DNA from 2 places in the Agromyces cucurbitae genome. Region 2 is predicted to be linked to the other one. Evidence: predicted binding sites of a transcription regulator. Region 2 holds the regulator's gene; the other holds the start of a gene.
The links. The regulator LexA, encoded in region 2, represses DNA repair genes until DNA is damaged. The targets are predictions, from matches to a motif close to TCGAACANNTGTTCGA.

Region 1 (7,756 bases), on a different contig from region 2:
GATGCGCAGCATCGGCCCCGTGCGCACGAGGTGCACCCCGCCGTCGGCGGTCGCGACGCGGCCCGCGAGCTCGAGCTCTCGGTCGAGCCAGCTGTTGAGCAGCGGCCCGCCGTACACCTCGACCGAGGCCTGCAGCACGCCCTCGCTGACGGTCTGGCCGTTCGGCTTGAGCTTGAACGAGGGCGAGTCGGTGTGCGCGCCGAGGATGCGGTACGGCGCGGTCGGGCCGGCCGCCTCGGGCTGCACCCACGCGATGACGGCACCGTCGCGCACGACGACGCGGCGCCCCGGCCCCGTCGGCCAGGCCGCGGTCTCGTCGAGGCGCTCGAACCCGGCTTCCTCGAGACGGCGGGCGACCTCGGCGGCGGCGTGGTACGACGAGGGCGAGGCCTGCACGAAGCTCGCGAAGTCGGCGATGTAGTCGTCGAGGTCGGGCAGGGAGCGGGATGCGGCGGCGGAGTCGGTCGGCATGCCTCCATCCAACACTGCGAGCGGCGCACGGGCGAACCGGAGGGTTCGGCGAGCGCCCACGGTGACCGTCGGGTCGCTCAGGCGAACCGCACGACGGCCTGCAGGCGCGAACGCACCTCCATGACCTCGGTGCCGCCGAGCTGCGCCGACCCCGGCAGTCCCTCGCGCACGGCGCTCGCGAGCCGCGAACGCCGGACGAGGGCGACGACGGCACCGCGCACGGTGCCGCCGAGCTCGAGGGGCTCCGCCGCGTGCTCGTCGGGAACCACGATCATGAGCGCGGTCGGCTTCGCCTTCGCGGCGCGCCCGATCGACTTCGCACGTGCCGCGAGGGCCTTGAACGGGCGTTCGCCCGCGAGGGCCTCGCCGACGAGCTCGCCGCGCTTGAGTGCGACGGGCCCGCCCCAGTCCTCCGACTGGATCGCGAAGAGCCCGGTGGGGCCGAGCACGAGGTGGTCGAGCTTCGGCGGGAGACCGTGGCCCGCGGCATCCGTCGCGATGTCGTGCCAGATCGTGTACGCGATGCCGAGCGTCGAGAGCGACCGCGCGCTCGCCTCCTCGGCGAGCGCGTCGGCGAGGAGGTGCCGGATGCCGCGCGGCGCGCCGCGCACGAGCGCCGGGTCGTACGGATCGGGCAGGGAGGCGCCGCGCCCCACCCATTCGCGGATGGACTCGAGGTAGCGCTCGCGCGACAGGCCGCCCGGGTGCCCGTACGACCTCGCGAGCGGGCGGGAGTCGCGTCGCGGACGCGGTGCCGCGGGCGCCCAGGCCTCGCGGCTCGGTGCGGTGCCGGCCGTGCCGCGGCCCCGGTCGAACGCGGCGCGAGCGGCCGGGGTGCCCACGAGCGCCCACGCCGACTGCACCGCGTGGAACTTCGCCGGATCACCGCCCGTGTCGGGGTGCGCCTCGCGCAGGGCACGACGGTAGGCGGCGCGCAGGGTCGCCTCGTCGACGTCGGCTGCGACGCCGAGCAGTTCGTACGGCGACGCTGACAGGGGACTCTCGGGCATGGGCTCGCTTTCGTTGCGAGCACGAGAATACCGCGCGAGGAGGGCCGGTTCCCCGGAATGGGAGAACCGGCCCTCGCTTCGGGGATCAGGCGACGGGAACCGTCGCCGCCGACGTCTTGGCGATCGTCTGGTACCCGCTCAGTGCACCGGTCACCTTCACGGTGATCGCCTTGCCCTTCTGGGTCGTGGTGGGCACGAACGTCGACTTCGTCGCGCCGGTGATCGCGGCGCCCGCGGCGTACCACTGGTAGGTGAAGACGGTGCCCGTCGTCCACGTGCCGGGCTTCGCGGTCAGCGTCGAGCCGACCTTCACCGTGCCCGAGATGGTCGGCGTCGCCACGGTCGCGACCTTGGCCGTCGCCGCCGAGCGCCCGATTCTCACACAACCGGAGGATCGTCTCCGATCCCCGCCGACGCGCGGCGTCACTCCGCCGGCAGCAGCAGCAGCCCGTCGTCGATGAGCTCGCGCACCTCGGGCAGCAGCTCGGCGGCGAGCGCCGCCTCGTCGACCTCGAGCAGCTGCGCGAGCGCCGCGACGATCGCGCCGACGGACAGCTCGCCGTCGCAGGCGCCGACGAGTGCGGCGAGTGCCGTGCCGGGCGCGATCGTGCGCGCGAACCCGCCGCCCTGCCGCAGCAGCATGGCCGTGGGATCGGCGGCGCCGGGCCAGTGGTGGCGCTCCTCGGTGACGTCGCCGGCGACCGTCAGGTGCACGGCGGCGAGCGCCGCATCGTCGAGCGCAGACTCGAGATCGTGCGCGTCGAGGCACTGCGCGAGGTATCCGCCGAGGCCCGCGGGGTTCGACCCGATCGCACCGTGCCGACGCTCGACGCGAGCGAGCCGGGCGGTCGAGGATGCCGCGGCCGAGGCATCTCCGTCGAGCGGGCGTCGCACGAGCACGTAGCCGAATCCGACCTCGGTGACGCCCCGCGCGGCGAAGTCGTCGAGCCACGCGCCGTACAGGCGGTCGAACGCGGGCGTGCCCGACCGGGTGCCGCCGTCGCGGATCCAGGTCTCGGCGTACTCGGTGACGGGCTGCACCTCGCGCTCGACGATCCAGTGCTCGAGCGCACCCGCCCACGAGGCGGCGCGCTCGAGGCCGTCCACGCCGTCGCGGTACTCCCAGTTCGCGAGCAGCTGCGCGACGCCGCCGGGCTCGAGGTGCTCGGCGCATCCGCGCACGACCGCCTCGACGAGCGCGTCGCCGACCATGCCGCCGTCGCGGTACTCGTACTCGGGCACGCCCTCGGTGCGGGGCGTGATGACGAACGGCGGGTTCGAGATGATGCGGTCGAACCGCTCCCCCGCGACCGGCTCGAACAGGCTGCCGAGGCGCAGCTCGACGCCGTCGATGCCGTTGAGCTCGAGGTTCATGCGGGCGAGCGCGAGCGCCCGCTCCGAGATGTCGGTCGCGACGACGGCGCCTGCGAACCGCGAGGCGTGCATGGCCTGGATGCCGCAGCCGGTGCCGAGGTCGAGCACGCGACGCGCCGGCGTCGGGAGCATGAGCCCCGAGAGCGTCGTCGAGGCGCCGCCGACGCCGAGCACGTGGTCCTCCCGGAGCGCATGCCCGAGAGCGAGCTCGCCGAGGTCGGAGATGATCCACCAGTGCGCGCTGCCGTGCGCATCGGTGAAGGCGTAGGGGCGCAGGTCGAGCGCGGCGGCGACTGTGCCGTCGGCGGCGCGAGAGATCAGCCCGAGGGCGACCGCATCGTCGAGCCCGAGTCCGGGTAGCGCCTCGGCGACCTCGGCAGCCGGAACCGGGAGGCCGAGTACGAACAGCTCGGCGAGTGCGGCGAGCGGCGCCGACGCACCGTGCTCGCGCCGGCGGGCATCGAGCACGCGGCGCGCGGGCACACGTTCGCCGCGGTGCAACGCGGCCGACGCCGTCTCGCCCCACAGCTCGTCGAGCGCATCGACCGTGAAACGAGCCGCGCGGAGGTCGGCGGCGAGGCGGTCGAGGGGCGTGTGCGTGCGATCGATGTCCACCCCGACATTCAAGCAGCGACCCGGCTCCGACGGGTCGCCGGTCGAGCTCGTCGGTCAGGTCGGTCGGGTCGGTCGGTCAGGTCGGTCAGTCAGGTCGGTCGGGTGAGTCGGTCGGGTAGCGCCCGACGGTGGAGGGCGCGTATCGAGACCACGTTCGGGAGGGTCTCCCGCTCCCGGGTCCGGGGTCGGCAAAAGTTCTCCACAATCCTCGAACATCTCTTCGAATCTCGGGTGGTTCCGGGTAGACTCGGAACATGTCCGAACCCGCCGGAATACCCGCCCTGACCGGGGTTTCAGCCGCCATCAACGGGCTTACTGAGGTGTGGGCCGGTGCCCGGCTCGCGGGCACGCCGGGCTCGGTCGACGCGGCCGCCGACGTGCGCCTGATGAGCGATGACGGGCTGGTCCGGGCGACCGAAGCCCTCGGCGAACTCGTGCGGCAGGTGCAGGCGTTGCAGGCGCCCGTCGCGGCCGAACTCGCCGCCCGCTCCAAGCCCGGCACCGACGAGGTCGCCCGCAAGCACGGGTTCGCCTCCGCGGAACGATTGATCGCGTCCGCGACCGGCGGCCGCTACCAAGACGCGGTGAAACTCGTCGCCGTGGGGCAGGCGACCGCACCCCGCGCTTCGTTCACCGGTGAAGTCCTGCCACCCAGGCACCCGCACCTCGCCGACGCACTCGCCTCGGGCACGATCTGCGTCGACGCGGCCGACGTGATCCGCCGGTTCTGCGACCGCGTCGCACCCCGCGCCGACCGGGCCGAACTCTCCGACGCCGAACAGTTCCTCGTCGAACGCGCCCCGACCGTCGGGGCCGACGGGTTGCACCGGCTCGTGAAACTCCTCGAAGCCCGCCTCGACCCCGACGGTGTGAAACCCCGCGAAGACGAGTTGCGGGCCGCCCGCGAGCTCCGCATCTGGGAAGACGAGCACGGCATGCTCCGATTCACCGGCGCCGCCGACCCCGCCAACGGCGCCCCCATCAAACTCGCGATCGAGACCCTCGTCGCCGCCGAACTCCACCAAGCCCGCGACGCGAAACGACCCGCGCCCGCAACCACCGGCAGCCCCGATGACGTGTTCGCCGAGCAGCGCACGATCGCGCAGATGAACCTCGACGCCCTCGCCGACCTCGCACGCCACTCCCTCACCGCCGCCGACGGCCCCGCACCCCTCCGGCAGGCGACGGTCGTCGCCCGCATCGACACCACCGCACTGCAGACCGGGCGCGGGCACGGCACCATCGACGGCATCGACCAACCCGTCTCGGCCGCCACGATCCAAGAACTCGCGATGTCCGCCGGCATCGCACCCCTCTACCTCGGCGACGGGCACGAGAACCTCCAACTCGGCCGATCCCGCCGCCTGTTCACCCAAGCCCAGAAACTCGTCCTCACCGACCGCGACGGCGGCTGCGCCTGGCCCGGCTGCACCAGACCCCCGTCCCACACCCAAGCGCACCACCTCCGATGGTGGACACGACACAACGGCCGCACCGACCTCGACAACGGCATCATGCTCTGTTCGCATCACCACCACCGCATCCACGACGACGGATGGACCATCATCATCGACCACGGGCACACCTGGTTCATCCCACCCGCACACCTCGACCCCACCCGCCGACCACGCCCCGGCAACCGACGACTCCCCTCCATCACGCCACCACCACCCGACGTGAGCAGGCTCCTCGCCGCGGCCGCAGCCTGAATCCGAGGGGTTCCCGGGCGCGGCAGCGGTGCCTGCACCCTGCACCGACGTGCCGGGGCCACGACCGCATGATCGTGCGCGGCGCGCATGACGAGGCCCCGCGGCCATGACGAATGCGCCGCGCTCATGACGAGGCCCCCGCGGTCGTGACGAGTGCGCCGCGCTCACGACGCGTGCGCGGCGCTCACGACGCGTGCGCCGCGCTCACGAGTACGCCGCGCTCACGACGAGCGTGAGCGTTGACGGCGCGCGGAGGTCACGCCGCGATCGTCACCCGACCGCCAGGTCGACCGAGGCGTCGCTCGCCGCGACGCCCAGCACGAGGTCGAGCACGACCGGCAGCGGACCGAAGCCGTCCCCGATCGTGAGATGCCCGCCCCCGGGAACGATCAGTCGCTCGAGCCCGTGCGCCTCGGCGAACGAGGTGGTGCCTGCGGGACTGCAGGGGTCGGCGTCGCTCTGCACGACGATCGGCGGCTCGGTGCTCGCTGCCGCGAGCGACGCCGCCAGGCGCGAGCGCGCGACCTCCGACCCAGCCTCGTGCGAGGGCCCGGCCTCGTCACGTCGAGCGGCGTCGGCGGTGACGAAGGCGGCGATCTCGGGAGTCCGCTCGAGGAATCCGTCGGACGGCGGGGCCACGAGCACGACGCGAGCGGCGGCGGGCTCGGTGCGGCCCGCGCGCGCCCGCTCGACGGCGTACGCGAGCCACAGCGAGCAGCCGAGACTGTGCGTCACGACCGTGAGCTCCGAGGGCGTCGTGCCGGCGAGCTCGGCCTCGAGGGCGGCGAGCCAGTCCGCACGCACGGGGTGGTCGGCATCGGGCAGCTGCGGATATCGCACCGCATGACCGCGTGCGGTCAACCCGTCGGCCAGCCAGCGCTGCCAGTGCCCATCGGGCCGATGGTTCTGCCAGCCGTGCAGGATGAGCACCTCGCCCACGTACGCTCCCTCGTTCGCGCGGCGCCCGTCGGCCGCGGGCACCATTCAAGCGCGTCCGGAGCCGATGCGCCCGCTGATCGTCACACACCCGTCATCTGCGCGCCATCTGGCATTGCGCCCCGTAACCCGCCTGTCACACGGTGCGCGTAGCGTGGGCGTACGATCGTGGCAGGCGAGGGAGGGTCGCATATGACGGAGTCACCGGCGCTCGAACGCCTGCGTCAAGACGCGCGCGACGAGCTCGCCGCACTCATCGAGCTGCGCTGCCGCCTCGGCGAAGACCCGTGGATGTTCCTGCCCGACCTGCCCTCGGTCGACGAGCAGGTCGTCGCGACCCTGCGCGAAGAACGACTCCAGTCGGAGACGTGGGGGCCCGCCAGGTCGCGCGCGTACCACCCTGCGGCCCGCCCCGGCGAGGCGGCGCGGTTCGAGTTCGAGCTGCTGCGGGGCATCGCACTGGAGCATCCCGAGTTGAGCGGCGCCGTGTGGGCGCTGCTCGATCGCGTGCCCGCCCCCTGGTGAGGCCCCGCGCCAGCGGGCGACGAACCGCCGTCAGGCGGGTTCGGCCGACGCCGCCTCGCGACGGCGTTGCACGCGCAGCCAGGTGAAGAACCCGAGCAGCGTGAACGCCCCGTAGAACAGGTAGAGCAGCGCCGACGCGTAGTAGCCGGCCGACACGAGCAGGGGCACGCCGACGATGTCGACGGCGACCCAGATGAGCCAGAACTCCGTCCAGCCCTTCGCCATGCCCCACGTCGCGAGCAGCGACCCCATGAAGATCCACGCGTCGGCCCACACCGGCTCGAACGAGCCGAGCGCGCGGAAGATCGGCGTGAGCACGAGCGTGCCGCCGACGAGCAGCACGACGAGCAGCACGCGCTCGCGACCCGTCGCCCAGCGCGGGTCGACGGCGTTCGCCGACTCGTGGCGGTGCCGCGACCACTGGATCCAGCCGTAGATCGACACGACGATGAACATGAGCTGGCGCGCCGCCTGGCCGAGCAGGTTGACCGGGTTCGGGGTGTGGAACACCGCGCCCATGAACACGGTGAAGAGCAGCGCGTTGCCGATGATGCCGACTGGCCACGCCCACACCTTGCGCCGCATGCCGCCGAGCGCCGACGCCAGGCCGAACAGGTTGCCGACGATCTCGCGCCAGAGGATCACCTGGCCGCCGATGACGAGCTGCGCGTCGAAGAGCCACTCGATCGGGCCGGGCTCCGCTGCGGGCATCATGCCGAGGTCCGTGCCCGGCTGCGGATCCGGCGCACGAGCGCGGCGAGCGCGCGCCAGCCGATGAGGAACAGCGCGAGGGTCAGCGTCGCGACGATCATGAACGCCGGCTGCGCCGTGTCGCCCGCGACGACCCGGAGTGCGAGCCCCCCGGCGACGGTCACGGCCCACACGATCAGACCGGTCGGCCACACGGCGGTCGGCCTGCGCCACGCGCGCGCGATCGCCCAGCCCGCGAGCGCGGCGACGACGAAGGGCCACGCCGTCGCGGCGATGCCGGCGACGTCGAGCGCCTCGGCGTGGCTGCGGCGCCCGATCAGCACGAACACCACGACGAGTACGAGGTCGAGCGCGAGGCTCGCGAGGGCGACCGACGTGCTCGATCTGCCGGTGCTCGCCGGTTCG
Region 2 (7,756 bases):
CGCTCCCGTGACCCTCGGATGGCTCAGGCGAGTGCGCCGAGCCAGTTGGAGAGCAGCCGGATGCCCGCATCCGACGACTTCTCGGGGTGGAACTGGGTCGCCGACAACGGGCCGTTCTCGACCGCGGCGAGGAATCGCCCGCCGTGCTCCGCCCAGGTCAGCTTCGGCTGCGGGAACGGCGGCATGACCTCGAGCTGCCACGATTGCGCTGCGAACGAGTGCACGAAGTAGAACCGCTCGTCCTCGATGCCGTCGAACAGCACCGATCCCTCGTCGGGCGAGACGGTGTTCCAGCCCATGTGCGGCAGCACGTCGGCGGGCAGCTCGGTGACGGTGCCCGGCCACTCACCGAGCCCCTCGGTGTCGACGCCGCGCTCGACGCCACGCTCGAAGAGCACCTGCATGCCGACGCAGATGCCGAGCACGTGCCGCCCGCCGGCGAGCCGGCGGTCGATGACCTCGTCGCCGCGCACGGCGCGCAACTGGTCCATGACCGCCTTGAAGGCACCGACGCCCGGCACGAGCAGGCCGTCGGCCTCCATCGCCGCCGTGCGGTCGGCCGTCACGTCGACCTCGGCGCCGGCGCGCTCGAGCGCCTTCGCCGCGGAGTGCACGTTGCCCGACCCGTAGTCGAGCACGACGACGCGCTTGGTGCGGGTCACAGCGCTCCCTTCGTCGAGGGGATGCCGCTCACGAGCGGGTCGAGCGCCTTCGCCTGGCGGAACGCACGGGCGAACGCCTTGAACTCGGCCTCGGCGATGTGGTGCGGGTCGCGTCCGCCGAGCACCGTGACGTGCACCGTGAGGCCGGCGTTGAACGCGATCGCCTCGAACACGTGCCGCACCATCGACCCCGTGAAGTGGCCGCCGATGAGGTGGAACTCGAACCCGTCGGGCTCCCCCGTGTGCACGAGGAACGGGCGGCCGGAGATGTCGACGACCGCCTGCGCGAGCGCCTCGTCGAGCGGGACGAGGGCATCGCCGTAGCGGGAGATGCCCCGCTTGTCGCCGAGCGCCTCGCGGATTGCCTGCCCGAGCACGATGCCCGTGTCTTCGACGGTGTGGTGCACGTCGATGTGGAGGTCGCCCGAGGCCCGCACCGTGAGGTCGGTGAGCGAGTGCTTCGCGAACGCCGTGAGCAGGTGGTCGTAGAACGGCACGCCCGTCTCGATGTCGCTCGATCCGGTGCCGTCGAGGTCGATCGACAGGTCGATGCTCGACTCGCTCGTCTCGCGCTGGACGCGCGCGGTGCGCGAGCGGGACGGGCGCGACGGGGATTCGGCGGTCATGAGTCGATCCTATTCTCGGCGGAGGCCGCGGCCGCGGCGGGAGCGAACACGGCGATCGCCTCGAGGAACGCGGTGGTCTCGGCTTCGGTACCAGCGCTGACCCGCAGGTGTCCGGGGATGCCGAGCTCCCTGATCAGGATGCCGCGCGCGAGCAGCCCCTCGAACACCGCGTGCGGGTCGTCGACGCCGCCGAAGAGCACGAAGTTCGAGCCGCTGCGGTGGGGCGCGAAGCCGAGGCGCGTGAGCTCCGTCGTGATGCGCTCGCGCTGACGCCGGATGTCGTCGACCATCGCGAGCATCTCGTCGGCGTGGGCGAGCGCGCCGAGCGCGGCCGCCTGGGTGAGCGCCGACAGGTGGTACGGCAGGCGCACCAGCCGGAGCGCGTCGATCGTCGCGGGATCACCCGCGAGGTAGCCGACTCGGGCGCCGGCGAACGCGAACGCCTTGCTCATCGTGCGCGAGACGACGAGGCGCGGCCGCCCGTCGAGCAGGGTGAGTGCGCTCGGCGTGCCCGGATCGGCGAACTCGAAGTAGGCCTCGTCGACCACGACGATGCCGCGTGCGGCGTCGGCGACCGCGCGGACCGTGTCGAGCGAGAGCGGCGTACCCGTGGGGTTGTTCGGGGCGCACAGGAAGACGAGATCGGGGTCGTGCTCGCGCACGGCCGCCACGGCGGTCTCGGGACTCAGCTCGAAGTCGTCGTCCCGCTCCGCGGAGATCCAGCGGGTGCCCGTGCCCGAGGCGAGCAGCGAGTACATCGAATACGTCGGCGAGAACCCGAGCACCGAGCGGCCCGGTCCGCCGAAGGCCTGCAGCACCTGCTGCAGCACCTCGTTGGAGCCGTTGGCGGCCCAGATCTGGTCGGGCGAGAGCGCGTGGCCGAGATACCGCGCCAAGGCCTCGCGGAGTTCGGTGAACTCGCGATCGGGATAGCGGTTCAGTCGCAGGATCGCGGCGGCGACGCGGGCGACGATGTCGTGCGCGACGTCTTCGGGGATGGCATGCGTGTTCTCGTTGACGTTGAGGGCGACCGGCACGGCCTTCTGGGGGGCGCCGTACGGAGAGCGACCGCGAAGGTCGTCGCGGATGGGAAGGTCGTCGAGACTCGTCACCGATCCAGCCTAGCCACGCCGATCACGGCGACGACGACGTGCGACACCGTGTGACGGGCGGCGGCACCGCGAGCCGCGCATCGGCGGGCGCTGCATGCCGCACGGGCGTTCTCGCGCTGCGGACGCCCGTCGCGAAGCGGCCGCGTCACTCGGCCGCCGGCACCGCCAGGCGCTGGCCGGGCTCGATCGTCGCACCGTCGAGCTGGTTGAGCCGCACGATCTCGGCGATCGTGTCGCGCGGATCGGCGGACGGCGCGATCGACTCGGCGATCTGCCACAGGGAGGCGCCGGCGTCGACGGTCACGTACTGCAGCGACCCTCCGCCGGAGAGGTCGGCGGCCGCGCCGCCGGCGTTCAACGCCGACGCGAACACCCAGACGGCGATCGGAAGCGCGGCGAGCGTCGTGAAGACGACTCGCCCGCGACGCGTCAGCCGGAGGCGCGTGCGCGCCTCGGCCGGGAAGTCGCTCGTCATGATCGCTGCGCTCATGTCACCCCTCCTGCGTGGACTGCATCCGGCCCTCGGCCGGGAGGGCCGGATGCGAATCTCTGTTCCGAATATATCTTCGAACATCTTCGACTGCAAGCACCGGCCCGCGGATTTCTCCGCATCCGATCTCGCGACACACTCGAACGGATGTTTGCCGCGCCCGCCTGCGGCGGATACAGTTTCGAATGTCTGGCAAGAGTCCAGCAGACACCACCGACATCCGGTCGCAGCGGGCGATCGCAACGAGGGGCGGAGAGCGTGAAGAGCGACAACGACGTGCGCGAGACCGGCAGGGCACGCCGCCGCAAGAGCCTGAGCGCGAAGCAGATCTCGATCCTCGAGGTCGTGCAGCGTTCGGTCGCCACACGCGGCTACCCGCCGAGCATGCGCGAGATCGGCGACGCCGTCGGACTGTCGTCGCTGTCGAGCGTCACGCACCAGCTGAACCAGCTCGAGCTCGCCGGGTACCTGCGGCGCGACCCGAACCGGCCCAGGGCGCTCGAGGTGCTCATCGAGCTGCCGGGCCTCGACGAGCGCGCGCCGTCGGCGGGCGAGCCGGCACCCGTCGCCGACGCCGCCATGGTGCCGCTCGTCGGCCGCATCGCGGCCGGTGTGCCCATCACCGCGGAGCAGCAGATCGACGAGGTGTTCCCCCTCCCCCGGCAGCTCGTCGGCAAGGGCGAGCTGTTCATCCTGAAGGTCGTCGGCGACTCGATGGTCGACGCCGCGATCTGCGACGGCGACTGGGTGGTCGTGCGCTCGCAGCGCACGGCCGAGAACGGCGAGATCGTCGCGGCGATGCTCGACGGCGAGGCGACCGTCAAGGTCTTCCGCCAGCGCGACGGCCACACCTGGCTGCTGCCGCGCAACACCGCGTTCGAGCCGATCCTCGGCGACCACGCCGAGGTGCTCGGCAAGGTCGTCGCCGTGCTGCGAACGGTCTGATCCGCACCGAGCCGCTCGGGGACGCCCCCGGTCGAGCCGACGGTCGTCAGACGGACGCGGCCGCCTCCGCGGACTGGCCGACCGATCGCAACCACTCGCCGATCGCGTGCATGAAGCCCGCATGGTCGTCGCGGAAGACCGTGTGCCCCGTGCCCGGCACCGTGGCGACCGTCATTCCCCTGCGGCGCAGGTCGGCCGCGACCCGGTCGGTGATGAGCAGGCTCCGCTCGGCGAGCAGCACGAGGCTGGGGGCGACGAGTCGCGCGGGCGGCACGAGCGGCCGGGTGTCGGCGAAGCCGAGGATCGTGCGCTTGTCCCAGTCGCGCAGCGTCGCGAGCTCGATGTCGACGTCGGTCGCGCTCCACTTCGGGTTCATCCGCACCAGCGCACCGCGGCGGGGCCTCGGCGCGATCGCGAAGAACAGCTTGTAGGCGAGGCCCATCGGCCCCTTCGGGAACGCGAACGCGGGGTCGACGTAGATCGCCGTGCGCGGCGCGAGCCGGTCGGCGACGAGGCTCGCGACGAGGCCGCCGAGCGAGTGGCCGAGCACCACGTCGGGCGGGCCGTCGAGCATGGGTGCGACCGTCTCGACGACGTCGTCGGCCCACGCCGCCGGGGAGTAGCGCCGCGCCCGCGGGCTGCGTCCGTGGCCGGCGAGGTCGACGGCCAGCACCCGGAACCCCTGCGCCTCGAGTTCGCCGGTGACGCGATGCCACGCCCGGGAGTCCGACATGATGCCGTGGATGAGGATGGCCGTCCGGGCGCCGGCGCCCGTCTCGTGAACCGCGAGTCGCATGCGACGACCGTACGCGGCGCGCCTGAGCATCGACCCGGCGAACCATGCGAACCCGCCGTGCATCGCCCGGTCGTCGGCCTCGAACCATCCCCCGGCCCGGCCGCCGGGGGCACGGGCGGACGCCGGCTCGCGGCATCCGCCCGCAACCCGCCTAGCTCGCGACCGCGACCGCCGCGCGGTCGGCCTCGAGCCGGGCCCGCACGGCGCGAGTGGCCGCGACGAGGTTCGCGAGCGAGGCGACCGTCTCGTCGTAGCCGCGCGTCTTCAGCCCGCAGTCGGGATTCACCCACAGCCGCCCCGCCGGGATGCTCGCTGCCGCACGCTCGAGCAGCTCCTGGAGTTCGCCCGCCGACGGCACCCGCGGCGAGTGGATGTCGTAGACGCCCGGCCCGATGCCGTGGTCGAAGCCGTTCGCGGCCAGGTCGTCGACGACCTCCATGCGACTGCGGGCCGCCTCGATCGAGGTGACGTCGGCATCAAGTCCCCTGATCGCGTCGATGACGACGCCGAACTCCGAGTAGCAGAGGTGCGTGTGCACCTGCGTCTCGGGCGCCGCGGCGGCGGTCGCGAGCGTGAACGACCCGACCGACCAGTCGAGGTACGCCGGCTGGTCGGCGCGCTTGAGCGGCAGCAGTTCGCGCAGCGCCGGCTCGTCGACCTGGATGATGCGGATGCCGGCCCGCTCGAGGTCGGCGATCTCGTCGCGCAGGGCGAGCGCGACCTGGCGCGCGGTCTCGCCGAGCGGCTGGTCGTCGCGCACGAACGACCACGCGAGGATCGTCACCGGGCCGGTCAGCATGCCCTTCACGGGCCGATCGCTCAGCGACTGCGCGAACGCCGACCATTCGACCGTCATCGGTGCCGGGCGCGACACGTCGCCCCAGAGGATCGACGGGCGCGTGCAGCGCGACCCGTACGACTGCACCCAACCGTGCTCGGTCACGGCGAAGCCGTCGAGGAGCTCGGCGAAGTACTGCACCATGTCGTTGCGCTCGGGCTCGCCGTGCACGAGGACGTCGAGGCCGAGCTCCTCCTGCAGGCGCACCACCCGCTCGATCTCGTCGCGCATGAGTGCGGCGTAGGCGTCGACCTCGAGCTCGCCGCGAGCGAGGCGGGCTCGTGCGGTGCGGAGGTCGCCCGTCTGCGGGAACGATCCGATCGTCGTCGTCGGGAGCTCGGGCAGGCCCAGGTCGGCCTGCGCCTCGACGCGCTCGGCCTCAGCCCCGCGCGTGAAGTCGTCGTCGGTGAGGGCGGCGAGGCGCTCGCGCACCGCGGGCACGCGCACGCCGGGCGCCCCTGTGCGGTCGGCGAGGGCAGCGGATGCCTCGGCCAGGGGTCCGGCGACGGCGTCGCGCCCGTTCGCGAGACCCTCGGCGAGCGTCGCGACCTGGCCGACCTTCTGGTCGGCGAAGGCGAGCCAGCCGACGAGCCGCGCGTCGAGCCGCGACTCGTCGGCGACGTCGTGCGGCACGTGCAGCAGCGAGGTCGAGGTCGACACGGACACGTCGGCCGCGAGACCGCGCAGGGCCTCGGCGCGGTCGAGCGCGTCGGCGAGGTCGCCCCGCCAGATGTTGTGGCCGTCGACGACCCCGGCGACGAGCGCCTTCGTGCGGAGTGCCGCCTCCGTCGCCGCGTCGAGGCCCGTGGGCACCGCGCCGCGCACGAGGTCGAGGCCGATGGCCTCCACCCGCGTGGCCGCGAGCACCGGCAGCGCGTCGTCGAGCGCGCCGTACGGGGCGGCGACGAACAGGGCGGGGCGGCGGCCGAGGGCGCCCAGCGCGGAGTAGGCGGTCTCCGCCGCGGCGAGCACGCGCGCACGCGGGACGTCGATCGACTCGGAGACGAGCGCCGGCTCGTCGAGCTGCACCCACGAGACGCCCGCCTGCTCGAACGCCGCGAGCAGCTCGGCGTACACCGCGACGAGGTCGTCGAGGCGGTCGATCGGCGAGAAGCCGTCGGGCGCCCCGTCGACGGCCTTCGCGAGCGACAGGAACGTGACCGGCCCGACCACGACGGGGCGCGTGTCGAACCCCGCGCTCCTCGCCTCGGCGAACTGCGCGAGGTACCGCCCGGCGTGCAGCGAGAACTCCGTGTCGGGCCCGATCTCGGGCACGAGGTAGTGGTAGTTGGAGTCGAACCACTTCGTCATCTCGAGCGGCGCCAGGTCGCCCGCGCCGCGGGCGATCGTGAAGTATCCCGCGAGGTCGACGCCACCCCGCTCATCGCGGAGGTGCGCGAACCGCGTCGGCACGGCGCCGAAGGCGACGGCCGCGTCGAGCACCTGGTCGTAATAGGAGAAGGTCTCGGGGATCGCCGAACCGGTGCGAGCGAGCCCGAGTGCGGCGAGGCGCTCGCGGGTGGCACCGCGGAGCTCGGCGGCGCGCGCCTCGAGCTCGACCGCGTCGATCGTGCCGGCCCAGAAGGCCTCGACGGCGCGCTTGAGCTCGCGCCGGCGGCCGATGCGCGGATAGCCGAGGACGGTTCCCGACGGGAAGGGGGTGGTGGGTTCGGTCATGACTCGTTCCTTTCGATTTCGGGTACGCCGAAGCACCGCCCGGGTGGCGGTTCGTCGACATCGGCCGCGGGGCATCGGGCCCCGGACCGGTGATGGGTGGTGTCGGGTCGGTGGGTTCGGCCGTCGTGCGGACGCGGCCCGGTCAGCTCCGGCCGGCGCGGGCGCCGAGCCCGAGCCGATCGAGCACCGAGAGCACGGTCTCGTGGCGGTTGTAGGTGTAGAGGTGCAGGCCGGGGGCGCCGCCGTCGAGCACCTCGCGGGCGAGGGTCGCGGCGTACCGCTCGCCGATCTCGCTGCGCGCCTCGACGTCGGGTTCGATCTCGAGGTCGATGGCGAGGTCGGCCGGCGGCTCGACCCCCGTGAGCTCGGTGAGACGTGCGAGGCGAGCCGGGTTCGTCACGGGCATGAGCCCGGGCAGGATCGGGATCGTCACCCCGGCGCCCCGGGCGCGCTCCACGAAGCCGAGGTAGTCGTCGGCGTGCCAGAACAGCTGCGTGATCGCGAGCGTGGCCCCGGCGACCTCCTTGGCGAGGAGCGTGTCGACGTCCTGCGAGAGGCCGCGCGAACGCGGGTGGCCGGTCGGGAACGCCGCGACCGCGACGCGCTCGGG

Region 1: the regulator LexA is predicted to act here: its motif matches at 3,679-3,694, upstream of AC3RJ6_RS18665 (HNH endonuclease signature motif containing protein).

Annotation. Positions count from the first base shown of each region.
Region 1 covers NZ_JBYRES010000005.1:309,171-316,926, forward strand. The annotation lists gene AC3RJ6_RS18645 (M18 family aminopeptidase) at 1-471, opposite strand, end outside; gene AC3RJ6_RS18650 (J domain-containing protein) at 549-1,481, opposite strand; gene AC3RJ6_RS18655 (hypothetical protein) at 1,567-1,863, opposite strand; gene AC3RJ6_RS18660 (DUF7059 domain-containing protein) at 1,905-3,470, opposite strand; gene AC3RJ6_RS18665 (HNH endonuclease signature motif containing protein) at 3,725-5,179, shown strand; gene AC3RJ6_RS18670 (RBBP9/YdeN family alpha/beta hydrolase) at 5,450-6,118, opposite strand; gene AC3RJ6_RS18675 (hypothetical protein) at 6,308-6,640, shown strand; gene pnuC (nicotinamide riboside transporter PnuC) at 6,671-7,354, opposite strand; gene AC3RJ6_RS18685 (DUF3054 domain-containing protein) at 7,351-7,756, opposite strand, start outside.
Region 2 covers NZ_JBYRES010000004.1:29,671-37,426, forward strand. The annotation lists gene hisH (imidazole glycerol phosphate synthase subunit HisH) at 24-662, opposite strand; gene hisB (imidazoleglycerol-phosphate dehydratase HisB) at 659-1,288, opposite strand; gene AC3RJ6_RS14720 (histidinol-phosphate transaminase) at 1,285-2,400, opposite strand; gene AC3RJ6_RS14725 (LysM peptidoglycan-binding domain-containing protein) at 2,546-2,890, opposite strand; gene lexA (transcriptional repressor LexA) at 3,149-3,835, shown strand; gene AC3RJ6_RS14735 (alpha/beta fold hydrolase) at 3,882-4,631, opposite strand; gene metE (5-methyltetrahydropteroyltriglutamate--homocysteine S-methyltransferase) at 4,783-7,146, opposite strand; gene AC3RJ6_RS14745 (methylenetetrahydrofolate reductase) at 7,289-7,756, opposite strand, start outside.